Regions from separate parts of the Alteromonas sp. AWM4_230 genome, predicted to be linked through region 3. Evidence: predicted binding sites of a transcription regulator. Region 3 holds the regulator's gene; each other region holds the start of a gene.
The links. The regulator MetJ, encoded in region 3, represses methionine synthesis genes. The targets are predictions, from matches to a motif close to TAGACGTCTAGACGTCTA.
Positions count from the first base shown of each region.

Region 1: a site for MetJ is predicted at 4,396-4,413, ahead of serA (phosphoglycerate dehydrogenase). Genes of this name have one in related genera too.
Region 2: a site for MetJ is predicted at 6,645-6,662, ahead of metK (methionine adenosyltransferase). Genes of this name have one in related genera too.
Region 4: a site for MetJ is predicted at 1,689-1,706, ahead of thrA (bifunctional aspartate kinase/homoserine dehydrogenase I). Genes of this name have one in related genera too.

Region 1 is NZ_JBSWTB010000001.1:1,701,972-1,710,057, reverse strand. It holds gene ACXACS_RS07240 (ribokinase) at 1-234, shown strand, start outside; gene ACXACS_RS07235 (nucleoside hydrolase) at 257-1,198, shown strand; gene ACXACS_RS07230 (ATP-binding protein) at 1,259-2,887, shown strand; gene ACXACS_RS07225 (5-formyltetrahydrofolate cyclo-ligase) at 2,919-3,563, shown strand; gene rpiA (ribose-5-phosphate isomerase RpiA) at 3,653-4,309, shown strand; gene serA (phosphoglycerate dehydrogenase) at 4,645-5,874, shown strand; gene ACXACS_RS07210 (DUF481 domain-containing protein) at 6,094-6,840, opposite strand; gene ACXACS_RS07205 (DUF481 domain-containing protein) at 7,055-7,858, opposite strand; gene ACXACS_RS07200 (HDOD domain-containing protein) at 7,993-8,086, opposite strand, start outside.
Region 2 is NZ_JBSWTB010000001.1:4,110,498-4,118,583, reverse strand. It holds gene ACXACS_RS17710 (ATP-binding protein) at 1-2,642, opposite strand, end outside; gene ACXACS_RS17705 (ABC transporter substrate-binding protein) at 2,642-3,817, opposite strand; gene ACXACS_RS17700 (3'-5' exonuclease) at 4,135-4,638, shown strand; gene ACXACS_RS17695 (hypothetical protein) at 4,715-5,185, opposite strand; gene metK (methionine adenosyltransferase) at 5,429-6,574, opposite strand; gene tkt (transketolase) at 6,971-8,086, shown strand, end outside.
Region 3 is NZ_JBSWTB010000001.1:911,257-919,342, reverse strand. It holds gene ACXACS_RS03965 (hypothetical protein) at 1-387, opposite strand, end outside; gene ACXACS_RS03960 (SPOR domain-containing protein) at 460-1,050, opposite strand; gene priA (primosomal protein N') at 1,183-3,372, opposite strand; gene rpmE (50S ribosomal protein L31) at 3,825-4,037, shown strand; gene ACXACS_RS03945 (hypothetical protein) at 4,212-4,529, opposite strand; gene ACXACS_RS03940 (malic enzyme-like NAD(P)-binding protein) at 5,164-6,399, shown strand; gene metJ (met regulon transcriptional regulator MetJ) at 6,562-6,894, opposite strand; gene metF (methylenetetrahydrofolate reductase) at 7,055-7,942, shown strand.
Region 4 is NZ_JBSWTB010000001.1:1,558,094-1,566,179, reverse strand. It holds gene thrA (bifunctional aspartate kinase/homoserine dehydrogenase I) at 1-1,514, opposite strand, end outside; gene ACXACS_RS06650 (excinuclease ABC subunit UvrA) at 1,893-4,442, opposite strand; gene ACXACS_RS06645 (LysR substrate-binding domain-containing protein) at 4,525-5,403, opposite strand; gene ACXACS_RS06640 (S-(hydroxymethyl)glutathione dehydrogenase/class III alcohol dehydrogenase) at 5,593-6,750, shown strand; gene ACXACS_RS06635 (carbohydrate binding domain-containing protein) at 6,840-7,475, opposite strand; gene ACXACS_RS06630 (protein-tyrosine phosphatase family protein) at 7,886-8,086, shown strand, end outside.

The DNA.
Region 1 (8,086 bases), 790 kb from region 3:
AAAGACGACGTCATAGAAGTAAACGCTTTTTCTGTAGATGCAGTTGATACAACTGCGGCAGGCGATACCTTTATCGGTTATTTCTTATCTGCCTACAGTAACCACACCGATGCTAAACAGGCGTTGCGTCGTGGCTGTGCCGCCTCTGCGATTGCAGTAACTCGTGAAGGCGCAGCACAGAGTATTCCAACACAAAAAGAAGTGGATCGTTTCTTAGCGAAACACGCCAACTAGCAAGACGCACTGAGAAAATTTGATGGCACATAAGATCATATTAGATACGGATCCGGGGATTGATGATGCAATGGCGATTTTTTTCGCTTTCCAATCACCAGACATTGAAGTACTTGGTTTAACCACAGTTTACGGGAACGTTCCGGTAACAATGGCTGCGCAAAATGCGCTTACCCTTTGTGAAATTGCCGGTAAAGACATTCCTGTAACCAAAGGCGTAGGCATGCCGTGGGTAGGCCCTGAGTCTACCTATGCACACTTTGTGCACGGCGAACACGGATTCGGTCATATTAAACCTGAAGCGCCTAAGACGGAACTAGACCCTCGCAGCTCTGCGCAGTTTATCGTAGACATGGCGCGTAAGTACCCAGGCGAAATTACATTAGTGGCTATTGGTCCATTGGGTAACTTAGCCCTAGCCCTTCGTCTAGAGCCTGAGCTACCTAAGCTGGTTAAAGGCGTTAGCATTATGGGTGGCGCTGCGTTTGTACCTGGCAACGTTACGCCTGTAGCAGAAGCAAACATTTGGAATGACGCCCACGCAGCAGAAATCGTATTTGCGGCAGATTGGGAATTGACTATGTTTGGTTTGGACGTGACGAACTTCACGCCATTCTCGCCAGCTTTTGTTGAAAAACTTGAAGAGAAAAACAATACCCTTGGTGGCTTTGTGAAGGAAAGTGCTCAGTTCTACATGGACTTCTACTCACAAAACCGTGAAGACCGTGTATGTTTCTTCCACGATGCATTCCCAATTGCTCACCTTCGTCACCCAGAGTTATTTGAACTGACTGAAGGCCACGTTCGCGTTGGTACTGGCACGCTGGACAGAGGCCAAACGGTGGTTGCGCCAACTGGTACAACACCTAGCCCACTATGGAATGAAGCAAATACCATAAAGGTAGCGACTAAAGTTGACCATCAAAAACTGGAACAACTATTCATAGACACCTACGCTTTGTGATATGTTTAAGGGATTGTTAATGAACAATCCCTTTTTTATTTCAGCGTTAGGTTTATATAGATGGAAGCAGCTGCACTCCCTGAAAATGAAGATGAACGTCTTGCCGAACTACTCAGCTACGATGTTCTTGATACTGAAGCGGAGCAGCTTTTCGACGACCTTACCACGTTAGCTTCTCAAATATGCGAAACCCCTATTGCACTTATCAGTCTTATTGACCCTGACAGGCAGTGGTTCAAATCTCGCGTTGGTCTAGATGCTGAAGAAACATCTCGCGAAATAGCCTTTTGCTCCCACGCTATTTTGCAAGAAGAAGTGTTTGAAATCCCTAATGCCACGTTAGACCCGCGATTCCATGACAACCCTTTAGTAACTGGTTCGCCAGATATACGCTTTTATGCAGGTGCGCCACTCATTACACCATCAGGCCACGCTATTGGTACGCTTTGCGCTATCGACCGCAAGCCTAGAACGCTAACTGAAGCACAAAAGACGTCGTTACAGACGTTAAGTAAATCAGTGGTAGCACATTTAGAGCTTAAGCGGAAAAACCGTGAACTTGAACGTACTAGCCAATTCAAGTCTGATTTCCTGTCCTATGTTAGCCACGAAATCAGAACACCACTTAATGCTATAAACACGTTCAGCCGTCTTCTTGAAGGCGAAGCTAAAAAGTTAGATCTCCCCCCGTCTTTTACCACCCCGCTTTCACATGTAAGCCAAAGCGGCGAAAGGCTTCTAGAAATTGTAAATTCGGTGTTAGATATCAAGCAAATAGAAGCCGGTAAAATGCGCGTAATGGCACGAGCGGTGAATACAAGCGACTTCTTTACACATCTTTTTTCGTTAACTAAGATTCGCGCCGAAGACAGCGGTATTACCTTTTCCACCAGCATTGATAAATCGGTGCCCGACTCGCTATTTTTTGATGACACCAAGTTTGGACAGGTTGCACTAAATTTACTGTCTAACGCCATTAAATTTACCAATAAAGATAAGTCTGTAAGAGCGCAAGTAAAATACAAGGGTGGAAAAGTTATATTCAATGTCATAGATGAAGGCATTGGTATTAGCGAAGACGATCAAAAGCGACTCTTTGAGCCTTTCGAACGGATGGGTAACGCGCAAGAGATTAGTGGAACTGGCTTAGGCTTAAATATATCCAGGCGTCTTATCGAGCTTATGGATGGGACGATTAAAGTTAGCAGTAAATTAAATCACGGTACCCGCATAAGCGTAACCTTGCCCGCCGATGCGCTAAGTGCGAATCAGTTCGTTGAGGCACAACCACAGAGCTTTGTAGCACAAGTTAACATTGATAAATCTGCAAACGTGTTAGTGGTTGAAGACCACTATATAAACCAAGTGGTTATTCAAACCGTGTTTGAAAAATTAGGCGTGGCGCTTTCTGTGGTAAGCACAGGTGAAGAAGGGGTTGAATACGCTAGATCTAATCCTGTCGACCTAGTGCTAATGGACCTTAACTTACCCGGCATTCAAGGCGACGAAGCGACGGCACAGATAAAAGCTCACAAGCCAAGCTTACCTGTTGTAGCATTAACCGCTGACGTAATAACTGAGTCAGAGTATTTGCGAGAGCGAGGTCTTGATGACGTACTAACCAAACCCATAGACAATAGTGAGTTGGTTCGTGTACTGAATCACTATTTAGGGCAGAAGAACCACTAACGGCCCTTCACGCCAAGCAAGGTTGCCCAATATGCAAGTAAGCGTTTCACCAGAAAAACAGCAAGCTAGAGCCCAACTTCGCAAAAAGCTTCGCGAAGCACGCCGTAGTTTACCTGATGAACGCCATGAAGACGCTGCCCAGTGCATCGCCGCTCAGCTAAACACCCTCTCCTTTGTTAATAGCGCAACTACTGTAGCCGGGTACTTGGTTAACGATGGCGAAGTAAACTTAAAATACTACATCGAATCAAATTGGCAGCTCTCGCGCAAACAATTCGCATTGCCTGTGCTACACCCTGTATGCAAAGGGCACTTGCTTTTTTTATCTTATACCCCCGATTCTTTGTTGATTTATAACAAATATAATATTGAAGAGCCTGCATTGTCCTGTGAAGCTGTTATACCTGTTACACAATGCGATGTTATTCTTATGCCACTAGTGGGCTTTGATACCAGCGGTAACCGCTTGGGTATGGGTGGGGGCTATTACGACCGCACCTTAAGCTTTACACAACGCAAGCTGAATACTCAATCGGCCTTAAACCAGCATACGCCAAAATTGGTAGGTATCGCTCACGATGTGCAAGAAGTTGATGCCCTGCCCGTTGCCCCGTGGGATGTGCCGCTGGATGCTATCGTTACCCCTTCTCGCACACTTATATTCACTAAACCGTAATTTCACTATATCAAATTGAACCTATGAACTTATGGGTTCATGTGCACTTATAAGTTACACTTGCAAGCATAATAAGTTGGAGAGTAACCATGGATCAGAACGAAAAAAAGCAAGCCGTAGCCAAAGCAGCCATCGACTATGTTGAAGCAGACAGTATTGTCGGTGTGGGTACGGGCTCTACTGTTAATTTTTTCATAGAAGAACTGGGCAAAATTAAGCACAAAATTGAAGGCGCGGTTTCAAGTTCAGAGGCATCTACCGAGCGCTTGAAAGCCTTGGGCATTGAAGTTTTCGAGTTAAATGAAGTTAGCAACCTTTCAGTTTATATTGACGGTGCCGACGAAGTTACCGAACACAAGCACATGATTAAAGGCGGCGGCGCCGCTCTGACCCGCGAGAAAATTGTAGCCGGTGCCGCTACCACGTTCGTTTGCATTGTAGATGAAAGTAAGCGCGTACCTGTTTTAGGTGACTTCCCACTTCCTGTAGAAGTTATTCCAATGGCTCGCTCTTTTGTCGCTCGCGAACTGGTAAAACTGGGTGGCGACCCCGAGTATCGACAAGGCGTTGTGACAGATAACGGTAACGTTATTTTAGATGTTCACAATCTTGAAATACTAAACCCACGTGAGTTAGAGCAAAAAATCAATAATATTCCGGGCGTAGTAACTAACGGTATTTTTGCGCTACGTGGCGCAGATATCGTGTTAAGTGCAACCGACAATGGTGTTGAAACCTTTAAGTGATACGGGCGGCTTAACCGCCCCTATTCTAGTGTTTTGTTGAAAAGCTAAGCGAAATACTGCTTTTAACTTAGCGCGTTTTCTGTTAATTTCCGTTTAGACGTCTAGATGTCTTAATTAATGATATTTTTGCAGCTAGATGTTTATGTTGCTTAAGGTTATGAACCTTTTTTATTAGAGCAATTAGCGTAACTAAAACGCTAGATAGCAGGCGCTAAACCAAGGCTCTGTTGCAAATAAGGTAGTGCATCTTTAAATGTTAGCTACTGAGAATTTATGAGATGCTATGGTTGGCACTGCCAGAAACCCCAATTAAATCAGCGAGAGATAGCGAGTTCATGAGCAAAGTTTCATTAGAGAAGGATAAAATCCGAATTTTGTTGTTGGAAGGTGTTCACCAAAGTGCTTTGGAAACACTACAAAGCAATGGGTATAGCAACATTGAATTTCTCAAAACCTCTCTTCCTGAAGATGAGTTAATTGAGAAGATTAAAGACGCCCACTTTGTTGGTATTCGTTCACGTACACAGATTACCGAGAAAGTAGTTGATGCGGCACAAAAACTTGTTGCTATTGGTTGTTTCTGCATTGGTACCAACCAGGTTAATCTTGAAGCTACGCAGCGCCGTGGTATTCCCGTTTTCAACGCGCCTTTTTCTAATACTCGCTCGGTTGCAGAACTTGTTCTTGGGCAAATTATTCTTTTGCTTCGCCAAGTGCCTAGCAAAAACGCCAAAGCTCACCGCGGTGAATGGGAAAAAACCGCAGTAGGTTCGTACGAAGCTCGCGGAAAAACTTTAGGTATTATCGGCTATGGCCACATAGGTACACAGCTAAGTATTCTTGCTGAGCACCTTGGTATGCGCGTTCAATTCTTCGATATCGAAGACAAGCTAGTGCTGGGTAACTCAGCTCAGGTGAAGTCGCTTGAAAAGCTACTTAATACCTCTGATGTGGTATCACTACACGTTCCCGAAACGCCGCAAACCCAAGATATGATTGGCGAAAAAGAGCTGTCTCAAATGAAGAAAGGCAGCATTCTTATTAACGCATCTCGCGGTACTGTGGTTGATATTGACGCACTTGCCAAAGCACTGGAAAGCGGTCACCTTAATGGCGCAGCAATTGATGTATTCCCAGTAGAGCCTAAGTCTAATACTGAAGAATTTGAATCGCCGCTTCGCGCGTTCGACAACGTTATTCTTACGCCACACGTTGGCGGAAGCACGCAGGAAGCGCAAGAAAACATTGGTATTGAAGTAGCGGGTAAGTTAGCAAAATACAGCGATAACGGCTCTACGTTGTCGGCAGTTAACTTCCCTGAAGTATCACTGCCTGAGCACACAGGTCGTTCGCGTTTGCTGCACGTACACAAAAACCAGCCGGGCATTCTTACGCAAATTAACCAAGCCTTTGCGGAAAAAGACATCAATATTGAAGCTCAGTATCTACAAACTAATGCTGAAATTGGTTATGTAGTAGTAGATGTTAAAGAAGATCGTGGCTATGAAGCACTAGCAGAACTTCAACAAATAGACGGCACTATTAAGACCAGAATCCTTCATTAAACAAAACGTTTAATAAAACACTTGCTTGATATTTAGTTAAAAAAAACGCTGCAAATTTGCAGCGTTTTTTTGTATCTGTACTTTTGTTTTACTTAGCAATGCACTGGTTCTAGCGCCTATTCCAACAACACTATGGCATCAGTGTATAAAGGAATTACCTAGGTAAAACATTTAACCGCCTCAACGCACAACCGAGCAGTCAAGGCGCTTCAGCAAAGCTTAAAAGAAGTTGTAAACTAAGCTTACTGCAGTTTCTGTATCAAGTTTTTCTACGTCTTCATCAACGTTAGTGTTGTGATCTAATTTGAACGAAAGACGCATAGAAAGGTTCCCGCTGATCGTAGCAGTAAGTGCAGATTCAGCACGTGACTTCGTGTTGTCAGAGCCCACTTCAGTACTCACGGTTTGCGTAAATTTAGCAGTGTCAGAAATTTTCCAAGAATACGCTGTTGATGCACGAACAATCATGCTATCAAGATTTTCATCTTCTTGTGTTTCGATGAACGAGTAACCAGGACCAATTGAATATTCTAGAGTGTGGCGATCATTCTCTAGCACTTTTTGGTTCCAACCCGCTGCTACCGTTGCTTGGTAGTTAAAGTTGCTAAAGCGGTCGTCTTCATATGATGCGAAGGCAAATAAACGGTTATCAGGGTTTTCTAGCTTATAGTTACCCTGCGCCGAGCCGAAGAACTTTTGCGCAGATGTGTACTCAACGTCTTCGCCATTATCATCTTCTGTAGTCTCTTTTTTGTATAGACCTTCAAGGGCGTAGTCATTGCTCCAATTTTCTAACTCTTGGTGTGCGGTAATACCCGCGCTGATTGAAGTCGTCTCAGTGTTACCTGATGTAGATATGAAGCCAAGCTCCCCTTCCATTGTGAAAGGTTTTACTTCTTTAGCTTGAGCGAATACGGCAGGAGAAAGAGAAATTGCAACTAGAGATGCAAGCACTTGCTTTTTCATTGAACAATCCTATTGATTATCGGTCCATTCGTTGTACACGACACCTTAAGTACTGCAAGGCGGTACAACACGAGTTTTAAAAGAGGTCAGCTAAATAGCGTCGAAAAATAAACCAACGCTACAAACAATGGTGCGCAGTGTACATTTTCAACGCTCTCAGTCAATCCACCCGCGGTAAAAAGCCTGTTTTAAGCCTTAAATTTACACTAATTGACTAAAAAAACTGATAGACCAATGCTACAGATGTCTCTGTGCTTAACGCTGCGACATCTTCAGGGGTGTCGGTTTCATGATTTAGTATAAACGAAAGCTTCATCGCTAATGAGCCGAATACATTTGCAGAAAGCGAGGTTTCAGAACGGGACTTGGTATTTTCTTCACCAGCTTCTGTGCTCACAAATTGACGCAGTTTGGCACCCGAGCTCCAGTGATATTTGTACTCGGCTGATGCGCGTACTATTACCCCGTCGTTAACAAGATTATCGCTGTCTTCTTCTGCTTCGATAAAGGTGTATCCAGGCCCTACACTATAACGAAATTCGCTGTCTTCGTTTCGCCAAACGCGCTGGGACCAACCTGCGGCTAATGAAGCTCGGTGCTCATACCCTGTAAATTTATCATCTTCATAGTCGCCGTACATAAAAAGGCGGCGGCCTGGCGTAAGTAGCTTATAGTCGAATTGCGCGCTGGTAAAAAAGCGCTGTGCGCTTATGTCGCGCTCTGTGGTAGGCGTGCCGCTTTCTTTGTAGAGCAGCTCAGCAAAATAAACACTGCTCCAATTTTCGGTTTCATGATCGGCATTCACTGCCGCTTTCACACTCGCAGCAGACGTATTGCCTGTATTGAGAAGAACACCCAGTTCTCCATCCATTGTAAAACGGGGAATTTCGTCATCTGCGTCTGGAGTAAAATCGGCGTGATAAAGGGTCTCAATAAGGTCCCTTGCATGTGCTGAGAAACACATACCAATACAAATAGCACCTACAACAACGTGCGGCCGGAAGATTTTTGTGAACATAATCTGATTTTACGTCGAGCTTTTTAGTTATTAGATTACGTCTAAATAAGACGCTTATAATACCAATCCTCTGGAAGAACTTTACTGTGTTTTACAGTTTATCAGTGCTATAACAGAATTGAGGCACTGAAAGCTCAGTGAATAAGCGAGACAATTTTTGCTGTTTCTTGCTCAGCATATTCAATTGAATTACTTATCACTTCCATATCGAGACTTACTGTATTGGCT
Region 2 (8,086 bases), 3.2 Mb from region 3:
GGCATCTGACAATCCATCAAGATGACATCAAAGGTCACCTTCATTTTATTCAGAGCCTCTAGTGCTTCTAAACCAGATTTGGCGCTAAGGGTAGTATGGTTGCTGAGATGCTGTTTCACGATTATTTGATTAATATCGTTATCTTCAACAATAAGTACTTTACGTTTTTTACCTTTTTCTCGTTTTAACGAAGAGGCGTGGTGCACAGGGACCAGCAAAGTTTCATCCGCGGGCTCAAGAGAAATAGTAAAAGAGAACGTACTTCCGTGACCTTTTACACTTTCAAGTTTAATGTTGCCACCCATAAGTTCGCAAAGTTGTTTGCTAATTGATAAACCCAGACCGGTTCCGCCGAACTTGCGGGTGGTTGATAAGTCTTCTTGCGTGAAGACATCAAAAATAGTGCTTTGCTTGTCTTGCGCAATACCTATTCCCGTGTCTTTTACGCTACATAAAAGTGTAAGGCTGTCGTCTGCGTTTTGTTTAATGCTAGTGGTAACTTCAATGCATCCAGAGTCAGTAAACTTGACGGCGTTGCCCAGCAAGTTCGACAAAATTTGCCTGAAACGTACATCATCACCTTGTACAACGTGGAACCCTTGTAGATCAAAGTGGAAGTGTAGCTCAAGACCTTTTTCCTGGCACATGATGGCGTACTGACTTTGAAGGTTCTCAAGGGACTCTAAAATGTCGAAAGGGTTCTCTTCAATCTGTAGCTGACCTGCTTCAATTTTAGAAAAGTCCAAAATGTCATTTACGATATGTAAAAGGCCTTGAATACTAAACTTAGCGAGTGAAAGGTAATGCTTCTGCTCTTCGGTAAGTTCAGAGTTTGCCATTAGCTGCAAAACACCAGATATACCGTGGATAGGCGTGCGTATTTCGTGGCTCATACTTGCTAAGAAGCTAGACTTCAGTCGAGCAGACTCTTCGGCTTTCTCTCTCGCTTCTTGAAGGTATTGCTCCGTTTGTCGTTGCTGCGTAACATCTTGCTGAAAACCGATGTAATGAGTCACTTCGCCATTGGTTTTAACTGGTGTTAAATTTAGTCGGTTATAAAAGGCGCTGCCGTCTTTTCTGTAGTTAAGTAGTGTAGTTTCAATAGGCTCACGTGTCGCAATGGCTTTACGAATTTGCTCAACAGTTTGCTTACTGGTTTCATCACCTTGCATAGAGCGACAGTTGTGCCCAATCATTTCACTTCGTTTGTAGCCAGTTAATTCTTCAAATGCACTATTTACATAAATAATTGGCTGTCCGACCCGTTTAACGTCAGAAATAATAATTGAAACAGTTGCTTCATCCATGGCATGGGTAAGCACATTTACGTGGCTTTCTAATGCGCGCTGCTCGGTAACGTCATTTCCTACATATATATCACCACGAATATTGCCATTTGCATCGGCAAGGGAGGCTTTTGTCCAGCGAATATAACGTTCTTTGCCCGAATTCACTGAAAAGTGCGTCAGCTCATCGCTTAGTTGTGTCGCTAGCTTCCGTACTATCAGCTTTAATATTGCACTCTTTTCACCGTATTGGTCATCGCAAAAAATGTCGAAGCGTTTGTTTGAAATGAGAATTTCTTGATTCTGATCGACCACGACCAGCATGTCGCCCATCGATTCTAATACATTCGAAAACTGTTCGTTAGACATTGAGACCTCGGTCAAATCCCAAATAAGCTTATCGAAAGCGGCTCGAATGTCGGCTAACTCTTTTGCCTCAACTTGAGACTCATTGTTTAAAGACGTTGTATTGTCACTATTAAGGCGATTTTTAATATCTTTATACAGTGTTGAAAGGGTTCGCTCGGCCAAGGTTCCGGTCATACTCACCATATGCAATATAATGAAAATGAACCCCACAACCATTGCTAATAAAACAATGCCTGTCCAGGCAACCTCTCTGTATGCAGTAATAGTTGGTTTAACGCTATATAACTGAAGGTTCTTCCAGCTGGTTTGCTTAATAGAATAGCCACTTTGGTTAAACGCTAAAAAGCTTGAGTTTGGCGCTATTAAAGAGGGCTCGCTACTAAATAGTACGTTTCCGTTTGAATCTGTGACTAACTGGTTAGTCAGTCTAGGGTAGGGCGCGAGCAATGATTGAAGGCTATCGACGTACATGACAAGGGCACCTTCAGAGACGCCATTGAGCAGAACGGGGACGCTGATGACTACTCCGTATTTAGATACGGACGAAAAGGTGTTTGATGAGCCAAGCGTTTGCTGACGCCAAGCACTGCTTAACGACTCAGGAAGCGTAGCACTCCAGTTTTTGTCGATAACTTTCTCACCTGCAAAATCAAACAGTGCAAATTCTACAGTTTTTGCCTGGGTAAGATTTAAAGAGCGAAAAAACATAGGTAGGTAATTATCTCGCTGCTGTAAATCAACCAGCGAATTAATAATAATGTCGTTTGCCGCTAGATCGGCTAACTGACGCGTTGTATCGCTAACAATGAAGCTAATATCTTGCTCGAGCCCTTCTACCGACTGCTGCTGAAGGGCATTACTTTGCTTAACAATGAAATGAAAGGAAAGGGCAACTAGCGTAATAGACAGCACTGCTATTAATAGCGCTAGCCTTGGGATCATGCTTGAAAGCAATAAAGAACGCAGCCTCATAGGTTCATGCTGCATTATTTCTTGCCCGTTGTTACCAAATGGCCTTTATCATTAATCTTCGTCATAAAATAATCCTTTGACCAAAGTGCATCATGCCTTTCTTTAGTGAATGGAGCTTCATAGTATTTTACAGCACCCTGGATGTCTTTAAGCGATTCTAGAGCATTGCGTAAATCGTTAACTTGTATGCTATTAGCTTTATCGGCAGCGATAGCAATTAAGTGAATTAAATCATATGCATGGGCTAAACCTGTGACACCTTCAATAGCTGCTGCATCAATAAGCCCATATTTATTATAATAGGCTTCTAATAATTGTTTAGCCTTGTTATTTTTCTGATGGTGGAAGTGAAACGTTTGAAGAACTGATATGTCGTGCTGATTGATAGGGTTGGCTAATTGAGATGCGAACTGACCTGACGCTATACCCCAGTGAGAAACAACAGGGAGCGAGCTTAGGCCTTGTTCAGCCAATGCATCTACAACAACCACACCTTCAGGTACGTTGGTAACTAATATTACACTGTCCGCCTTCGAATCTTTTATCGCCTTAGCATCTTCAGAAAAATCTTTCTGTTGCCAATTAATCCAATAGGTTGCGCTAATGTTCACCCCTTGTTCCTGTGCCGCTTTAGTTAAAGACTCAAGGTTGGAACGTCCCCATCCTGTTCGCTCCAAGATCAAAGCGACATTAGATAACTCTCTGGATTTTACAAAGTCTATCAGTACAGACGCTGCTTCAGCGTCACGTACTGAGATTCGAAAAACATTATTGGGTGAGTGAGCATTGTCTACTATGGGCGTGCCGGCGGCCCAGGGAACCAGCATGAGAATATTTTTAGCATGTATAATATCAATTTCCGCAAGCACCACGGGAGTATGTACCCCACCAACGACGGCTAGCAAGTTTGGCATTTGCGCAAACTGTTCAATGTTGTAAATACCGCGAGCAGGATTTCCTCGGTGATCTTTCGCAATCACTTTGAGTGTACGGCCAAGTATCCCTCCATTCGCATTAATTTCCTCAACGGCTAGCTCTACGCCTCGAGTAATAGCAACGCCTCCCTCTACAGCAACCGCCGAGAGGTCTGCATCAATACCAATAATTAAAGGCTCTTGAGTACTGTCAGCTCGGCATGAATTAAAGGATATAAAGCAGAGGAGCGCTGATAGAAGAAGATATACACGCATGAATTAGCTACCTGATTGACTACTCTTAAAAGTGTATAGCAATGTGCAGGGCGTTTTATTATTTACGCATTATCCTTTAGTCTAAATTTGCTTGTTATGTAAGCAGTCTTTCTATGAGTTTGCGTTCACTCTCCTTTTTGGAATAACCAATGTGGCACGATTCTGCTATTAAACACAAGGAGTGAAGCTTAATGTTTGTTAGGTGAGCAGCTATGTGAGAGCGCAGAGCACGATGAAAAATAAAAATACCTGTGCCAGTGAGAAGGATATTCTCTTTTGCTAACACAAATTAAGGAGAACAGTAGTTTGGAGTATAAGTGCGAAATACAACATTGCCTACAATTATAGATGTGGAAGCAAGTGGATTTGGGGCGGCAAGTTACCCCATAGAAATAGGCATTGTGCGCTATGATGGTGCAAAGTGGTGCAAGCTACTAAGGCCATTTGACTCTTGGGTACACTGGGATACAAAAGCAGAATCGCTTCATGGCATCTCTCAACAAATGTTACAAGCACGAGGCGAGGAACCTCATAAGGTGTGCGTTGAGCTTAATAATTTTCTGGGGAATACAGTTGTATACAGTGACGGGTGGGTGGTAGATAACCCTTGGCTTATAAAGCTGTTCTCGGCTGCGCAAATTGAAATGTCGTTCACCTGCCGCGCCCTTGAATATATATTGAGTGAGTCTCAAATGGATAACTGGCATGACGTAAAAAATAGTCTTTCCGCTGAACTAGACGTTAAGCGTCATCGGGCGAGTTCAGATGCAATGATAATTCAGCAAACCTATGCTAAAACAATGGCACTCACTCAGAAATGATTCTGTATTGCATTTGTTGTTAGGGTGCGTCAATTTTGGTATCGAGGCGTTCGAAAAGCTAAAGGTAGTGATATTTCTAGAACAGGTAATTAACACCTAATGAAAGCGCCATATTCTCTTCTTCTCCAACTTGTCTATGCTCAATCTCAACGGCCATATTTAACCCTTCGCTTTGGCCAAGTAGCCAGCCTAATCGCGTAAAAGTACCCACATCGTGCGGTAAATAAAGCCACTCAGCATAATGTTGAAAAGCGGTATTGTTTGTTTTGTAGGTCGCATAAACCTTTTGAGGCACCCAGGTGTTAAAACGCCGGCTGGCGCTAAACATACCTTGTGAGCCCGCTGGATAGGTATAACTGTTGTCGTAAAGGTAGGTTTCGGTCGTAGATTGAACGCGGTACATACTGTTTAGCTGCCACCGAGCTATCTTCTTGCTCTTAAATTGAATTGGGCTGTAGAGGGTATCATTTACATTCGCGAACACAGGTAAGGCTGTTATTGAGACAGCCAGCGTGAACGCTATAAGAGTACCGGAAACTACATTCATGGAAGAGCCCAAGTTGTTGTTATCATGGCTTGTAAACAACCAGAAACTACAAGCGATAGTGTGTTCGTTATTTAAGCATAGCTGCAAAAACAAAGGATGGAAATAGGCTTTACCGTATTTAATTTAGGGGGCTAGCTTGTCTCACCTGAAAGACTCAACAAAAAACACCGCTAGGTTGCATAGCTTCAATGTAAAGCGTAACAAGCTAACGGCGTTTTCAAAGAGCGTTAATGGCTTATCGTATTAAATCGATGCTTTTAACGCTTCCGCTTTATCTGTTGCTTCCCATGGGAATTCGTCACGACCAAAGTGACCGTATGCAGCTGTTGGGCGATAAATTGGGCGCTCAAGATCTAGCATTTGGATAAGGCCGTAAGGGCGCAAATCAAAGTGTTCGCGCACTAATGCAACGAGTGTTTTCTCATCTACAACGCCAGTCCCAAAGGTATCGATGCTGATAGACGTTGGCTCTGCCACACCAATTGCATAAGACACTTGGATTTCACAGCGCTTAGCAAGGCCCGCGGCAACAATGTTCTTAGCAACGTAACGACCCGCGTATGCTGCACTGCGGTCTACTTTAGATGGATCTTTACCAGAAAACGCGCCACCACCGTGACGAGCCATACCACCGTAAGTGTCTACGATGATTTTACGACCTGTTAAGCCACAGTCGCCCATTGGACCACCGATAACGAATCGACCTGTTGGGTTGATGTGAAAGCGCGTATTTCCATCAATCCATTCACTTGGTAGTACTGGCTTGATGATTTCTTCCATTACCGCTTCACGTACTGTTTCAGTGCTTACTGAATCACAGTGCTGAGTTGAAAGTACAACCGCGTCGATGCCTACAGGCTTGTCGTTTTCATACTTGAAAGTAATTTGGCTTTTCGCATCTGGGCGCAACCAGTCTAGCTTACCAGATTTACGTACTTCCGCTTGTTTTTGAACAAGGCGGTGAGAGTACGTGATAGGCGCCGGCATTAATACATCAGTTTCGTCGCTCGCGTAACCAAACATCAGGCCTTGGTCACCCGCACCTTGTTCTTCTAGGCTTGCGCGGTCAACACCTTGATTGATATCAGGAGACTGTTTACCGATTGCGTTTAATACCGCACATGAATCGGCGTCAAAGCCCATATCTGAATGCGTGTAGCCAATTTCTTTAACAGTTTTTCGGGTAAGTTCTTCAATGTCTACCCATGCAGAAGTGGTTACTTCACCACCTACTAAAACCATACCGGTTTTTACATACGTTTCGCAGGCCACCCGAGCGCGAGGATCTTGTTCTAATATAGCGTCAAGAACCGCATCTGAGATCTGATCAGCAATTTTGTCCGGATGTCCTTCAGACACTGACTCGGATGTGAATAAATGCGTGGCCATAAATGCTCCGTAAGCGTTAAATTATCAAAATAGTCGTATATTGTACTAAAACAAGTTATAAATACCAGTCTTTACTTCTAGACGTCTAAAAGTCTCTTTGTTACGAATAGTTGACATAACCCGATCATTTTTGGGGTTATTTCGATGTATAACAAAGACAAAGACATATAAGTGTTATCGGTAATGCCGTGGGCTTTGTAAGCTTCTTTGATGTTTTTGGATTTACTTTCGATAATGGCAATGAAAATCCATTGAACTGAAAGGTGGCATGGGTAAGAATAGCCTCACATTCAAAAGTGCCTAGAAGTAGAGCAAGAGCAGACAATTGATGTTCCCCAGTGCTCACATCAATTACTACCGTGGTACCAAAAGATACAAAATAAATCAGGAGACAACATGCCCTCTCGTCGTGAACTCGCCAATGCTATCCGTGCATTAAGCATGGACGCCGTTCAACAAGCTAAATCTGGTCACCCAGGTGCCCCAATGGGGATGGCTGATATCGCACAGGTACTATGGGGTGATTTCTTATCACATAACCCTGCAAACCCATCTTGGGCTAACCGCGATCGCTTTGTGCTTTCAAATGGTCACGGCTCAATGCTGTTGTACTCTCTTCTTCACCTTTCAGGCTACGAACTGCCAATTGAAGAGTTAAAGAACTTCCGTCAATTGCATTCAAAAACGCCAGGCCATCCAGAATATGGTTATGCGCCAGGCGTTGAAACCACCACTGGCCCGCTAGGTCAGGGCATCAGTAACGCAGTGGGTATGGCGCTTGCCGAGAAAGTGTTAGCGGCACAGTTCAACAAAGACGGTCACACTATCGTAGACCACCACACCTACGCGTTCCTAGGTGATGGCTGCTTGATGGAAGGTATCTCTCACGAGACGTGTTCACTGGCCGGTACACTAGGCCTTGGTAAGTTAATCGCATTTTGGGATGACAACGGCATTTCAATTGATGGTGAAGTTGAAGGCTGGTTCACCGACGATACTCCAGCACGCTTTAAGAGCTACGGCTGGGAAGTGATTGAAGGCGTTGACGGTCACGATGCTGAACAAGTAAAAGCTGCCATTGAAAAGGCGCAGGCGAATACGGCGCAGCCTACACTTATTTGTTGTAAAACCACCATTGGTTTCGGCTCGCCTAATAAAGAAGGTACTGAGTCTTGCCACGGTGCACCGTTAGGTGATGACGAAATTGTCGCTACACGTGAAAAGCTTGGCTGGAGCCACGGCGCGTTCGAAATTCCAGACGATATCTACGCGGGCTGGGATGGCAAAGAGAAAGGCTCAAAAGCGGAAAGCGCGTGGAACGACGCTTTCGCTGCATACGAAGCCGCCTACCCAGAGCTTGCAGCAGAATTCAAACGTCGTGTAAATGGCGAATTACCAGCAGATTTCAGCGATAAAGCAGATGCAATTATTGCTGAACTTCAAGCTAACCCACAAAACATTGCTTCACGTAAAGCGTCACAAAATGCATTAAATGCATTTGGGCCGCTACTT
Region 3 (8,086 bases):
AACGAAAATAGTGAGGTAATAAAAGGCGCTATAAACAACAGTGAGAAGAGCAATGGCCCAATTCGAATTGTCTAGCCAAGCATTGATCACGATAAAATTGGTGAAAACCGTTACAAACAAAGCGCCGATAAGTACCAAAAAGGTAATGTTCGATATGCGTGTGATCAGGTGTAGTTCAGACCATTTGGGTCGAGAAATGTGATCGTCTTGAAGGGCGCTATCCGCATCATCATCAAATGGCAGCGTAGCTCGCCTAGAATCGAGCTCGTTCTTCGCTGCCTGATAGCGCTCTGGAAAGGCCTGCTTATCGATATTTTCCAGAACGTCTTCAAGCTCTTCTATGCTATAAGCGGCGTAATCTGGTTGTTCGGTGATGGCAAAACCCATTGATACTTCCTTGTAAATACATACTTCCGCTACGCGCTATGCAGCGCATTAAGTGTCACCTACAATGAACTGCTACAAATTCCAGTACCAAATTTGGCATGTGGCAATGTTCACTTTACGCAGACTATGCTTGGCTTTTTCCGCATCGCGCTTAGATTCATATGGGCCAAGAATAACGCGGAACCAATCGCCATTGCTGCCGGTGCTGTGTCTGATAAGAGCTTCTAAACCCTGAAATGCAATTTTAGCTTTCATCTCTTCAGCTTGGGCGCGGGTTCTAAATGAGGCGCACTGCATAAGATAGCGTTTGTCAGACTTTTCCTGCTCTCTTACTTCAACTTCTACTTCATACCCTGGCAGGGTCTTAATGTACTCCCACTCTTCTTCAGGCAGCTCAGGTAAAGACTCTTCTGTCGGGGCAACAGGTCGTGAAGCTTGAGTATCTACGTCGTCTTCTACATTGTCTTTTATCGACCATAAAAATACACCGAAGCCAATCACTAAAGCGAAAATGCCTATAAGACGCACGATAGGAAGCTTCCCAGAAACTGGGGCGTTAGCTTGTGCGTTTGATCGCGTATTTGTGGCCGGCTTTCTGCCTTTACCAGCGGGCTTCTTTTTTTGAGGGGAGCGTCCACGAGAGACATAATCGCGTTGAGCCATAGTCGGCAATATTCCTACTTGTTATCGTTGTTTGTATGCGTAAGAAAACGTCATATACCAAGTCTATTAGAAGGGCTGGTGTTTCAGCCTCTTCAATCTTGTTAAAATTTTAACGTATTGCTACCCAACAAGCTAACTGAAATCGGTAGGATCGATATCTATCGACCACCTTACCTTCATAGCCTGTGGTAACGCCTGTAAAAATGGCAGCGCCAAACGCAGCGCGTTATGAAGCGGCGCACGCTTTTCATGGCTGCATACCAGCATAAACCGAAACCGGCCTTGCCGCTTTTCAATTAAACAAGGAAACGGTCCGTTTATATCAATGGCGTGTTGTTGATTAAACACCTGCTTACTTTCCTGTAGGAAGCGATAAGCCAAACTGCTATCGGTAGCCTCTGCGCGAATAACAAACTGGCTAATAAAAGGGGGTAACCCTGCTGCCTTACGCTCCATTAAAGCGTGTCGCGCGAAATGCCCATAGCCATTGTGCACTAAATCTTGTAGCAAAGGGTGATGAGGATTGTGGGTTTGAAGCCACATTTCACCAGGTTTGCTGGCGCGTCCGGCTCTTCCAGCAAGCTGAGTAACAAGCTGAGCGAGCTTTTCTGGCGCTCTAAAATCGGCACTAAAAAGGGCACCATCACAATCTAGCACAGCAACTAATGTTACATGAGGGAAATGGTGACCTTTTGACAGTATCTGTGTACCTACCAGCAGCTGGTACTCTTGGCGATTAATAGCATCAAGGGTTTGGTGAAGCTTGTCTTTACCCCGCACAGTATCGCTGTCTATTCTTACCTGTTTAACGCCGGGAAATAAGCTTGCTAGCCCTTGCTCCACTTGCTCGGTCCCCGTACCTGCCGTAACTAATTCATTGTGATGGCAAGCCTCGCAGTTTGAAGGCATTGAACGCATACCGCCGCAGTGATGACACTGTAAACGGTTTTGCGCTTTATGTACGGTATAAGGTCGGTCACAGCGCTTACACATTACGGTCTCACCACAGTGATGGCACAGCAGCGCTGGCGCATAACCTCTTCGATTTACAAACACCAAAACTTGATTCCCCGCACTAATATGCTGGCGCATTATCGTTAGCAGGCCTTGTGAAATGCCGTAATGAATAGGTTGGTCGCGCGCGTCCAACACATGCTGATGGGTGCTTTTCGCACCTCCCGCTCGCTTGGTTAATTGCAAATGGGCATAGCGACCGCTTAACGCATTATTAAGTGTTTCAAGCGCGGGCGTGGCGCTGCCAAGTAAAAGAGGAATCTTATGCTGCTTGGCACGCATGGCAGCTAAATCACGAGCGTTGTAGCGCAGCCCATCCTGCTGCTTAAACGACTCGTCGTGCTCTTCATCCACAATCAACATGCCGGGGTTATGCAGCGGCGTGAAAATAGCCGAACGAGTACCAATGATAATGCCGAGTTCACCGGCTTTTGCACGCTGCCAAACATGTAAACGTTCTTTATCAGAAATCTGAGAATGCAAAACGCCCACCGCAATGCCAAAGCGCTTCTCAAAACGAGACACCGTCTGAGGTGTAAGCCCAATTTCTGGCACCAAGATTAGCACCTGTTTACCTTCACGCAGTAAGGGTTCAATGGCCTGAAGATAGACTTCCGTTTTACCGCTACCGGTAACCCCTTCAAGCAAACTTACCGCGAAGCTGCCTTGCTGACGATTAAGCGCAGCAATGGCAACTGACTGTTCAGTGTCTGGAATTGGCTTTTCAGAAAGCGATAACGAGGAAAGCCAACTGCCTGGCTTAAATTCAGGTGCGACTTCTTCTATACTGGCCAGTGACTTATCGACCAACGCTTTGACCGCAGGTGCACCATACTGTTTTCGTGCTTGCGACGCTAATAACGCTCCGCCAGCCAGTGCAGCAAAGCAAGCTTGTTGCTTAGGCGCCCGCGATAACGTGTCTGCAGCCGTTTGCATACCTTCTTCGGTAAGCATTAACATGTCTTGTGGTGTGGGCGCGGCCGACTCGCCCTTGCGTAATAAAACAGGCAACATGGCGTGCAGTACTTCACCCGGCGCATGGTGATAATACTGCCACAGCCACTGTGCCATTTTCAGCAACACATCATCTATAATGGGGCTATCGTCAAGTACCGACTCGATAGCTTTTAACTTGTCGACGTTGTCAATTTCACTTTCAGGTTTTTGGAGGGTTTCAACGACCACACCCACCAGTTTGCGGGGGCCAAAAGGCACAACCGCTCTTACACCCGCACTGAGTGCGTTGTCGTGGGTATATGTGAAAAGTTGGCGCAGTGGCACTGGCACGGCAACTTGGATAAAGGCCATTGCGAACGTTCTACCTTACTTGATGGCTGTTACAGCGCGTAATGCGCTTACTAAGCTTCTTATATTGAAACTAATAATACTGAAGCTACTTGCAGACCCATATATTACAGCAGTTTGCGCTGCTAACAGTTAGCTACACATTTTGCTATAGCGCACAATTTTACTATTGACGCTAATGGGCCTAGCCTTGAAAGACAAATATTTAAACATACTTTACGTTAAAGCATAAAAGGAATGTTTTTTGTTTAGCTCTCTTGGGTAGCCTTCTTGCCAAGCTGCTTTGTTTAACAATTGGGCAAAAACCACTTGATCATGCCACATCCATCCTATATTATGCGCCGCTCTTTTTGCGATGGGTTGTTCTTTGAACGACTTATCATTTGAACTAAGTAACGTATGGTGTGCGACTTCGGGTTGTATAGCGATACGGCCTTATTATTTGAGGTAACCCAATGAAACAAGATATCCACCCTAAATACGAAGAAATCACAGCTACTTGCTCATGTGGTAACGTAATGAAGATTCGTTCTACGCTTGGTAAAGATATTAACCTAGACGTATGTTCTTCATGTCACCCATTCTACACTGGTAAGCAACGTAACGTTGATACTGGTGGTCGTGTTGATCGCTTCAAGAAGCGTTTCGGTGCATTGGGCAAAAAGTAAGCCTGATATCGAGTTCGAAAAAAGCGCCTTCATGGCGCTTTTTTATTGTCCAGAGATAACTATTCACGTTAGTAAACTAACATTGAATAGCTTCCACTTATGCAAGCGCCTCTAATCAAAGCTAATTGATCATATCAATATCGCTTACACTTGAGATCAAAACACTCATTATAATTAATGAAGTTTTTCGACTCCTGACAAGTGTTTATCCCAGTCCCCTCTACTTTGTTTTTCACACGCTTCCTCACTGTCGAAATAAATTCCAGCTGGAATAGACTTTATCGATTCTAGGGCTATATTCACCTGGTTTATGAAGTCCATATCCCAACCGTTAATCAATGCTTGCTGCTTCTCTTGCTCCGTATTAAATACGGCAATAACTTTCGGCGCTTTCCAAGGTCCTAAATGCGTAAGCCATACGAATCCATTATCGTCAGATTTTACGTTTTCACACACATCTGTTAGCACTGCGATTAGTTTTTTCTCTGTCATATTCTTTGTCTTCAAAACGAGTTTGAGAGGCCATTTATCGTATTTTATCAGAAAAACAATAGTGAAAATAAAGAGGTCTATCTTTGTGAAATATTATCCAATACTGTTTTTTCGAATATAAATCGATAAGCATCTTAGCCATCTTAGCACCCGCGCCTATAATACACCTTCAAAATGAAATGAGACTTCAAAATAGATTTTATGAATGACAATTATAGACTTATTTTACTGGTCTAATTAGTATGCCTACCCTACATTGGTAATTGAGAATTCTGATCAGATATGTACACAGTGATTGGCTGTGTTAGAGTTGCGATCGGCACCTTGATAGTGAGCATTAATTTTATGAATAATGCTTAACTGCTAAGGCTTGTGGCGCTTTTGGATATAAATTCAGGTCTAAATGTTAGACCTATATCAACAGCGATATGTTAGGGAAATCAGGAAGAGTTAACGCTAGGTCTGCAGTTTCCAACGTACCACACTAGTGCTAACAACTATTTATAATAACTTTTGTCATTAGTTAGTTGTAACGCGCTTATGTTTATCTATCTATAACTACAACGATAATAAAATAGCTACAGAGCGTGAACAAAAATACCGATGAACCCTACATCTAAGGATACCTTTTTACATGTCAGATTTTAGACAACGCGCACTCGACTATCACGCCAAACCCACACCTGGAAAAATTCGCGTAGAGCTATCTAAGCCAGCCGATAGCGTCGACGACCTTGCTCTTGCCTACAGCCCGGGCGTTGCCGAGCCGGTGAGAGAAATCGCCGAGGATGCAGATAACGCTTACAAGTATACGGGCAAAGGTAACTTGGTCGCTGTTATCAGTAACGGAACTGCGATTTTAGGCTTAGGTAATTTAGGCCCATTAGCTTCAAAGCCAGTAATGGAAGGTAAAGCTCTTCTGTTTAAACGCTTTGCTGGTCTAGATGCCATTGATATTGAAGTAAAGCATCGTACGACCGAAGAGTTCATTAATACTGTAGCCAATATTGCTGATACGTTTGGTGGTATTAACCTAGAAGATATCAAAGCGCCGGAGTGCTTTGAAATTGAGCAAGAACTCATTAAGCGCTGTAAAATCCCAGTATTCCATGATGATCAACACGGTACCGCTATTGTAACCGCCGCAGGTATGCTTAACGCTTTAGAAATTCAGGGCAAAAATATAGAGAACGCTAAAATTGTTTGCATGGGTGCCGGAGCAGCAGCGGTTGCCTGTATGGAGCTACTGATTAAGTGTGGTGCCCAGCGTGAGCGTATCTACATGTTAGATAGAAAAGGCGTTATCCACACTCGTCGTGAAGATTTAACTGAGCACAAGAAGCTGTTTGCTAACAATACTGATAAGCGCACCCTTGAAGATGTAATGGAAGGCGCAGATATCTTTGTTGGCGTATCAGGCCCTGATGTTTTACCGCCAGAAGCGCTTTCTTTGATGGCTGAAAACCCAATTGTATTTGCATGTTCTAACCCAGATCCTGAGATAAAGCCTGAACTTGCTCACGAAGTGCGTAAAGACCTGATTATGGCTACTGGCCGCTCAGACTATCCTAATCAGGTAAACAATGTGCTGTGCTTTCCGTTTATTTTCCGCGGTGCTTTAGATGTTCGCGCTACAGCCATTAATGATGAGATGAAAGTAGCGGCAGTAGAAGCTCTTCGTGCTATTACGAAAGAACCTGTACCACAGGAAGTATTGGCAGCGAGTAAAAGCGATAGTCTGACATTTGGTAAGGAGTATATTATTCCTAAACCTATGGACCCACGTCTGTGCGAGCGTATAGCTACCGCCGTATCTAAGGCGGCTATTGAGTCTGGTGTTGCACGAGTACCTGAAAGCCCAGAAGAATAAAGTTCTGGCGCACAAGGCTTAAAATGTTTGGGTTAACGCTCAACCAATATTTGCTAAAAAGTGCGCTTAAAGAATACAAGTACATAAAAAACGGCGCTGTGTTGTAGGCTATCAACTAGCAAAGCCTTACAACACAGCGCCGTTTCTCTTTAATGCTAGATATCAGTCGTCTTCAGACACATCATTTTCGAAGCTTGGATCAATGCCCATTTCTTCCATAATGCGCCTAGCTTCAGCCGGCACGCGATTAGGATTGTCTTTACGCAGGTCATCGTCGTTAGGCAAAGGTTGCCCGGTAAACGCGTGTAAAAAAGCTTCGCACAACAGTTCCGAATTAGTGGCGTGACGCAAATTATTGATTTGGCGGCGGGTACGCTCATCAGTAAGTGCTTTAAGCACGTTAATAGGTATAGAGACAGTGACTTTCTTTACCTGTTCGCTCTTTTTCCCATGCTCTGCGTAGGGGTGAATATATTTACCGTTCCATTCCGCCATTGTACTAACTCGGTCTACTCTTTTTATATTATGAAGAGAAATTCTAAACAAGTTCACGAAAAGGTCAATTGAGCAGTGTAAACTTCTTGACGTCTAGACATATATTCTTTAATTTAGACGTCTAAACGTCTATAAGATAACATTTTTGAGAGTATAAACCATGGTTTCTTACGCACAAGGTATCGATGCATTAAACCAGTCCCTGTCGGAACTGCGTGATATTGATGTATCTTTTGAATTCTTTCCGCCTAAAACGGAAGCCATGGAGCAAACCCTGTGGAAGTCGGTTGAGCGCCTAGCACCGTTAAAGCCCAGCTACATGTCAGTTACTTACGGCGCCAATAGCGGTGAGCGTGACAGAACCCACGATGTGGTAAAACGGATTCAACAGCAAACTGGTGTGGCGGCAGTTCCTCACTTAACCTGTGTTGACGCTAGTCGCGATGAGCTTACACAAATTGCAAAAGACTACTGGGATTCTGGTATTCGCCGTATTGTCGCCCTACGTGGCGACCTGCCCAAAGGGGTAGACAAAACAGAGATGTATGCCTCTGACTTAGTTGCCTTACTAAAAGACGTTGCCGATTTTGACATTTCAGTTGCCGCCTACCCGGAAAAACACCCTGAAGCGCCAAATGCGCAGTTCGACTTGCTAAACCTTAAACGCAAAGCAGAAGCTGGCGCTTCCGAAGCGATAACCCAGTTTTTTTTCGACACCAGTGTTTACCTGCGATTTAGAGACCGTGCAGCCGCCGCAGGTGTAGACTTAGACATAGTTCCAGGCATTTTACCTGTGACTAACTACCAAACGTTAGTAAGATTTGCTGGCTTTACAGACGTGCACGTTCCGGGCTGGTTACATAAAATGTTCGACGGTCTTGATGCAGATGATCAAGCCACTCGTAACCTAATAGGCGCTAACATTGCCATGGACCAAGTGAAAGTTCTTGCAAAAGAAGGGGTGAAGCACTTCCACTTTTATACCTTAAATCGCAGTGAGTTAAGCTATGCTATCTGCCACATGCTAGGTGTACGCTCCGGCGACTGATTTCGTATAGCGTTAACAAAGTTATACAGTTAGATGACTAAAGGCGCATTCATGCGCCTTTGTTGTATAAAGATTGCATTAACCTTTTGCCACTGACGCCTACGCCAGTTACCATTTGCTGCAATATGAATTGAACTATTGATA
Region 4 (8,086 bases), 650 kb from region 3:
TTTGCTATACCGTAAACGCGCAGCTGAATATTACGTTTTAAAAGTGCTGGCTGTTGTTTTTCAATCTGACCTAGCAGTTCAGTGCCTACATTGCCACACCCTACTAGGAATACGTCTATGGTATGGCGGTCAGAGAAAAAATTCTGATGAATAACCTTAACCGCTTTCTTAGCACGCTTACTTTCGATTACTGTGGAAATTGAGCGTTCTGAAGAGCCCTGTGCGATAGCAACGTTATTTACTCGTGCTTGGGCTAGTGAGTTAAAGAATCGCGCTGCCAAACCTTTGGTTTGACGCATACCATCGCCTACCAAAGTAACAATGGCCAGATCGTGACGTACTTCGATAGGATCTAGCAATTGATTTTGCAGCTCTAGCGCGAAAGCATCTTCAAGTAGCGTTAATGCACGGCTGGCGTCTTTGCTTTGAATACAAAAACTAATTGAGTATTCCGAAGATGACTGCGTAATAAGGCTAATTGAAATATTAGCGTTCGACATAACCTCAAACACACGGCTCGCCATACCCACCATGCCTTTAAGGCCTGGCCCTGCAACGTTGAACATGGTGACGTTATCAAGCTGTGAAATACCTTTCACCGACGTCCACACTTCGCTTTTCTCATTACTGATTAACGTACCAGGCGCTGCCGGGTTCAACGTATTTCTGATCAAACAAGGTATGTGATGCTGGGCGATAGGCCCGATAGTTTTAGGGTGAAGCACCTTGGCACCGAAGTAAGACAGCTCCATCGCCTCTTGATAAGTAAGCTTGTCTAGCAGCACCGCGCCTTCCACTTGATTGGGGTCAGCGTTATACACACCGTCTACGTCTGTCCAAATTTCACAGCAGCTAGCGTCTATACACGCCGCTAAAATAGCCGCTGAATAGTCAGAGCCATTACGTCCTAGCGTTACTTTTTCGCCTGCTTCGTTAACAGCTACAAAGCCAGGCATAACCAAAAACTCACTGCCATCGGTAGGCACATCTGAAAAACGCGCTTTACTTAGCGATACGTCGGCAATACTGTCTAAGTAATCGCCCTCAGCAAGCACATATTTAACTGGGTCGATAACGCGGTTTGCAATGCCTTTAGCCGATAACATAGCGCTAAAGAGCGTAACCGAGATGTATTCGCCAATACTAAGAATACCAGCAGCAACATTATCTGGCGCAACGCCGAGCAGTTTAATGCCTTCAAGGTGCTGTTTTAATACTGATAAGTGACTATTGATAAATTCCACCACGCTTGCGTGTTCAAATCCGTCGAGTTCATCGTTCAGGTCGTTGGCAATGCCTGTGACCGTGTCATTCAACTTATCGAATAATGGCTGGAAATCTTCACCCGCGGCTGCTTGTTCACAAAGTAGTGAAAGCGCGTTCGTTACCCCCTTTGGGGCAGAGAGTACAACCGCAGCACCGTCGGTTTGGTGGGTTGCCGTGCTAATTTCCATAACGCGCATGTATCGCGGTGCATCGGCTAGAGAAGAACCCCCAAACTTTAAGACTTTCATATGCTGCTCCTTAAGGTTACGCATGCTAAAACGTGTGTAAAAAAAAGCCCGCTCTGTGTTAGGCGGGCTTTCGTTGTCTTTTGCTTACTTGCACTAGTCAGCGACCGCCCTTTTTAAGGTGGTAATTAACATAATGGTGGTGCGAGTAAGTAGAATCTTTTTCATACAAGCAATTTGCCGTATAGACGTCTATAAGTCAACCGCAGTTTTCACCACACTGTATTGCAAAATATGAAACACTCTTTAATTAATATTTCTTTTTGAGGTACAAATACAGTTTAAGCAGTTTCTAAATTGGCTTACTTGTACTTAAGTAGCTTTAAACAAGTACTTATTTCTACGATCATTTAAACCGAACTCATTCAGTGAAAGCCTTTGTTAGAGCAAGCTCGCCTTCAAAAATGGGGCTGTTGCACTTTGTTTAACCTTAGCAACCTCCTCTGGGCTACCTTCAGCAACGATTTCTCCCCCCTCATCACCAGCGCCCGGCCCCATATCTATAATGTGGTCACAAGCCACAGCCACCTGCATATTGTGCTCAACCATCACCACCGTATTCCCCGCTTCAACTAGCGTGGTTAAATGCTGCATAAGTAGCGAGGTGTCTGAAAGGTGTAAACCTGTTGTAGGTTCATCCAGCACGTAAAGAGTATTAGCATTTTGAGCACGTTTAAGTTCTGACGCTAATTTAATGCGCTGCGCCTCGCCGCCTGATAATTCAGTAGCACTTTGCCCCAGAGTTAAATAGCCAAGCCCTACATTCATTAGCGTTCGAAGCCCCCGCGTAATGACTTGATTACTCTTGAATATAGATAGTGCTTCTTCAACCGTAAGCGATAGTACGTCAGCGATAGAGTGTTCGTTGTAACCAACTTCCAGTACGTTATCGTTAAAACGCTGTCCGTTACAAACGGTACAGGGGGAATAAACACTCGGCATAAACAGTAGTTCTACCGATACCACGCCCAAGCCTTCACAATGTGGGCACCGCCCTTTTGCGACGTTAAACGAAAAATGACCCGCATCGTACCCACGGGCTTTCGCTTCTTCGGTTGAAGCAAATAAACTTCTGATTTGATCAAATATGCCGGTATAGGTTGCCAATGTTGAACGAGGTGTCCTGCCGATGGGAGACTGATCTACCACAACTATACGACTTAACTCATCAAGCCCGCTTTCAACATAGCCTTGCTGCGGCTCAGTTTCATGAGAAAAAGCGTCTTGAGCAAGGAGCGAATTGGCGTCAGTAAGCAGTTCTTTCGTTTTTCTCGTCTCTTTCGTTTCTTTCGCTCGCTTCTCTTCTTTCTCGACTGTACTTAAACCATCTTTGACTAACTCAACTAATGCTTGGCTAATCAAACTCGACTTTCCAGAGCCGGAAACGCCAGTAACACAGGTCATCACGCCAAGTGGAATATTAATATCAACATGGCTGACATTATTTTTGGAAACGTCTTTTAAACGCAATGCCTTTGATGATTTGCGTTTGCTACGCTGGCTTAGGGCTTTATTGTTAAAAACGTAGTCTGCCGTTGGGGAGCTTTTATTGCTTGCCAGTTCTTTAACCGGCCCACTATAAACCAGATCACCTCCGTTCACTCCCGCTCGCGGCCCTACGTCTACAACCCAGTTAGCGCCTTTGATAACATAAGGATTGTGCTCGACAACAAGCAACGAATTTCCCGTTTCGGTAATAGTGTGAAGCGCGCGAATAAGCCCTTCTACATCGCGAGGGTGAAGACCTGATGAGGGTTCATCCATCACAAATACAACGCCAAATAAGTTCGATTTAAGCTGGGTCGCCAGACGCAATCGCTGTAGTTCGCCTACTGAGATACTTGTTGTACTTCTATCTAACGACAGGTAATGAAGCCCAAGCGCTATTATCGGTTTCACTCTTTCAATAATGTCGCCCGTAATATTGCGTATTACCTGACCACGCTCTGAAGTATCGCCGTCGACTGACTTTCTTAACGCCTGAAGCTTTTCATGAACTTGCTGTAGTGGCAGCCTTGAAAAATCAATAATATCTAAGCCATCAACTTTCACTGCCAGCGCTTTTTGCTTAAGCTTTTTTCCACGGCAAACTGGACATGCTTCAACAGATATGAAGGGAGCGATTCGCTGCTTCATTTTCTCTTTTTGAGACGTTTTGAAGGTGTCGAGCACATGACGCCGCGCGCTGATAAACTTTCCATTGTAGCTAGCAGGTTCACCTTCTTGTTGTGCTTTACGAGTTTGCGCTAGATTGTAATTTCGATAGACGGGTACCTGTGGCATTTCGTCGGTATACAGGATCCAGTCGCGCGTTTTTTGAGGCAGTTCACGCCATGGAATATCAACATCAATATCAAGCGATAACAATACCCTTACTAGGTTTTTGCCCTGCCACGCCCCAGGCCAAGCTGCCACAGCGCCCTTCCGTATAGTAAGGCTATCGTCGGGTACAAGGCGATGAGCTTGTGTGTCAAAAACTTTTCCAATACCGTCACAGTGTTCACATGCACCTTCAGGCGTATTAGGAGAGAAACTGTCTGCGTAAACAATGTTCTGCCCTTCGGGATAGTCGCCTGCCCGGGAATAAAGCATTCGCAGGCTATTAGATAGCGTGGTGATACTGCCAACAGAAGAACGAACGGAAGGTGCGCCACGGCGCTGATGGAGGCCCACAGCAGGAGGTAGGCCTTCAATCGCGTCTACGTCAGGTTTCTCCACCTGCTCAATCAACCGCCGGGCATAAGGTGATATTGAATCTAAATAGCGGTGCTGAGCCTCGGCATAAAGCGTGCCGAAAGCCAAAGAAGATTTTCCTGAACCAGATACACCGGTGAACACCACCACTTCATTTCGCGGTATATCGATACTAATATTCTTTAAGTTGTGTACACGGGCACCGCGTACGTGAATTTTTCCCTCATCATTGAGCACTTCATCACCTGCATGTCACCTTAATTAAAGATTACTTAGATGCAGGCGCTATATTTCGATCACTATTTTTAAAACAGGCACTTTAGCTATCTGAGACAAGATGTTGAGCTAAAAAGTCCACCAGTAACCTAATTTTAGGTGCAACATTTCTGTTTGAAGGAAATACCGCCCAAATAGCTTCTTGCTTATCTTTATACTCGGGGAACAGCTCTATTAGCTGACCTGAGGCTAGTGCTTTACGCACGTAAAACCCGGGCAGTTGTGCAATACCTAAACCAGCAATCGCGGCGCTACATAGTGCATTACCGCTGTTATACCGAACCCTTCCCTGTACTGGAATTGATTGAATTTTATTATCAATAAGTAAACGCCAATAGGGTTGTGACCCCACCAGTAGCGAGTGCGCTTTTAACTCTTCAATACTTTTAGGCTGTCCTTTATCTTTTAAATATTCCCTACTTCCGCATACAAACAAGTGACGAGTAGCCAGCTTTTTGGCAACCAGCGTCGAGTCTTCTAGTTTGCCAATACGGATGGCCAGGTCGAGGCCTTGCTCGACAATATCGAGCTTTTCGTTTGAGAAGGTGCACTGTACGCTAATGCCAGAATACTTTTGCATAAAGGTATTGAGCAGAGGCGCAATAAATGCTTCGCCAAAGGCGACTGGTGCGGTGAGCTTAATTAACCCTTGCGGCGATGCTTGAAGCGCGCTTACGGATAGCTGGGCATCTTCAAGCACTTTTAACGCGGGTAAAACTTGCTGAAAATACTGGGAACCTGCTTCAGTAAGTGAAACACTTCGCGTAGTACGCTGCAATAATTTAACGCCTAACTGCTTTTCTAACGATGCGACTTTACGGCTTATTTGCGCCACTGAAGTATCTAGCTTATTTGCAGCCCCTGTAAAATTTCCTACGTCTGCTACTGCACAAAACTCAGCTATTCCCTCTAGATATTTCATTATTCTCACCCGTTAATTGAGCGTTACTCAATGTAGTACTCTTTTCTATCCACCAATTCTATTCGTCAAGCGCAATTATTACAAATTTGCAAAAGTGATTTACTGAAAATGTATTTATCATTAGTAATCCGTCTCCTATACTTTGGCCTATAAAACATCATCGTATATTTATGATTAAGGAGTCATCACATGACATCGTTTAAAGATTCGTTGCAAGAAGGTCAAACCCACATCAAGTCGAAAGCTGCGGTGGCTTGGGGCCCAGGTGAGCCGTTAAAGATGGAAGAAGTTGACGTAGAGCTTCCTAAGAAAGGCGAGGTACTTGTACGCATCGTTGCAACTGGTGTATGCCACACTGACGCATTTACGCTGTCCGGTGATGATCCTGAAGGCGTATTCCCTTCAATTCTTGGCCACGAAGGTGGTGGTATTGTTGAAATGGTGGGCGAAGGCGTTACTAGTGTAGAAGTTGGCGACCACGTTATCCCTCTTTATACCGCCGAGTGTGGCGAATGTAAGTTCTGTAAATCAGGTAAGACTAACCTTTGCCAAGCAGTGCGCGAGACGCAAGGTAAAGGCCTAATGCCAGATGGCACAAGTCGTTTTTCTAAAGATGGCGAGCCAATTTATCACTATATGGGCTGCTCAACGTTTTCTGAGTACACAGTTCTACCTGAAATATCGCTAGCGAAAGTAAACAAAAATGCGCCGCTAGACGAAGTTTGCCTGCTTGGTTGTGGTGTAACTACGGGTATGGGTGCTGTACTTAAAACTGCAAAAGTGCAACAAGGCGACACGGTTGCTATTTTTGGCCTAGGCGGAATTGGTCTATCAGCCATCATTGGAGCGCGCATGGCGGGCGCTGGTCGCATTATTGGTATTGATATTAACGAGAGCAAATTTGACCTAGCGAAACAGCTTGGCGCAACTGACCTAGTCAATCCTAAGAATTTCGACAAGCCTATTCAGGAAGTGATTGTTGAAATGACTGACGGCGGCGTTGACTACTCATTTGAATGTATTGGTAACGTCAACGTAATGCGTTCTGCACTTGAGTGCTGCCACAAAGGTTGGGGTGAATCAGTAATCATCGGTGTTGCAGGTGCAGGGCAAGAAATTTCAACGCGTCCATTCCAGTTGGTGACAGGTCGTGTATGGCGCGGTTCTGCTTTTGGTGGTGTTAAAGGTCGCTCAGAACTGCCAGGTATTGTTGAACAATACCTAAACGGTGATTTTGGCCTCCAAGAGTTTATCACTCATACTATGGGCCTTGATGAAATAAACGAAGCCTTTGATTTAATGCATAAAGGCGAAAGTATCCGCTCCGTTGTGCATATGGATAAATAAGCGTTAGAACCAAAGCGCAGATATTTTTTGAATGTAAAACAAAGGCCCGCATAAATGCGGGCCTTTTCGTAATTACTTCATATGTGAATTTACTTGGCTCTCTTGCGTCTTATCAGCGCCAAAGCCGATAGAGGTAGCAATATTGCCAAGCTTGCCGGTTCAGAAACAGAAACACTCGATACGCTTGCTGCAAAGCTAGGCGCTGCAGTTACCACGATATCGTCAACAAAGTTGCCATAGGTTCCTGTATTAATGGTAGAGAAACGAATGGTAGTTAGAGCAGTTTGTGCAACAAAATCACCGTAGAACTCAGACCAACTTTTTATGGCATGATCATCAAACACCTGACTGTATAAAACGCTATTGGTATCACTGAGTATGTCTAACTGGAAACTTTCTCCACTGCGTCGTGCTGCATAGGCAAATGACACATCGTAAGTATTTCCTACCTCAGTAGAAAAAGTCTGAAAAATAGAATATCGACCGCCGTTTCCATTAGCATTTAGTTCAGCGTATTGACTACCATCAAAAGCGTTTAAACGTTGAAAGTTATCCCATAACTCCATATTCGTGCCGCTCCAACCCTCTACGGTTCCGGCGGTAAAGGCTTTCCAGCTGTTACTTCTGATATCGTTATTTTCAAAACTACCATTTAATATCAAGTTAGCATGAGCGGACGTACTCACACCTAAAACTAAAAATAGAACTTGTAACCACTTGCTCATGTACTTCTCCAAAACCACGCGCGATTCTATAAGTATATTTTATCAAGTGGTCCAACCTGTGTATCTTATTCTTTAGCATGTCGTATAAAAGTATAACTAAATAACTCGGTGCTCTAATGCTTTGAGCACGGCCCTTGTTCTATCTCTCACGTCAGTATTTGATCTTCAACTGAAATAAGGCACCTTCTTTAAAGCCTAAGGCGGTAAAAAGCTGAGGGCTGAATCCAAAATATAACGGCAGTTATCTATGTTAGTGTTTGGGCTTGTTGACCTTTACTTAAAATCAAAGGTCAACTGGCCCTAATTACAAAAGGGTGGCTTTACCGTTTGGACAACACGCAATCAAGTGTGTAACGTAAGACGTGGCAACATTGCCACCTTTAAACAGTGTCAACATTGAGCGCTAAATTATGAAAAAGCCCCAGCCAGCAGTAGATACAAGAATGAAAAAGTCACTATCGTTTAAAAAGCCTACATTTAGTTTTACTGTTACCGCTGCTTGTATCGGTCTAGGGCTAGGTTTAAGTGCACCTGTGAACGCTCACGCTACAGCATCGAAAACAAGTGCCGACACGCAGGTTGAGACCACACCTACCCTTTCAACGCTCACT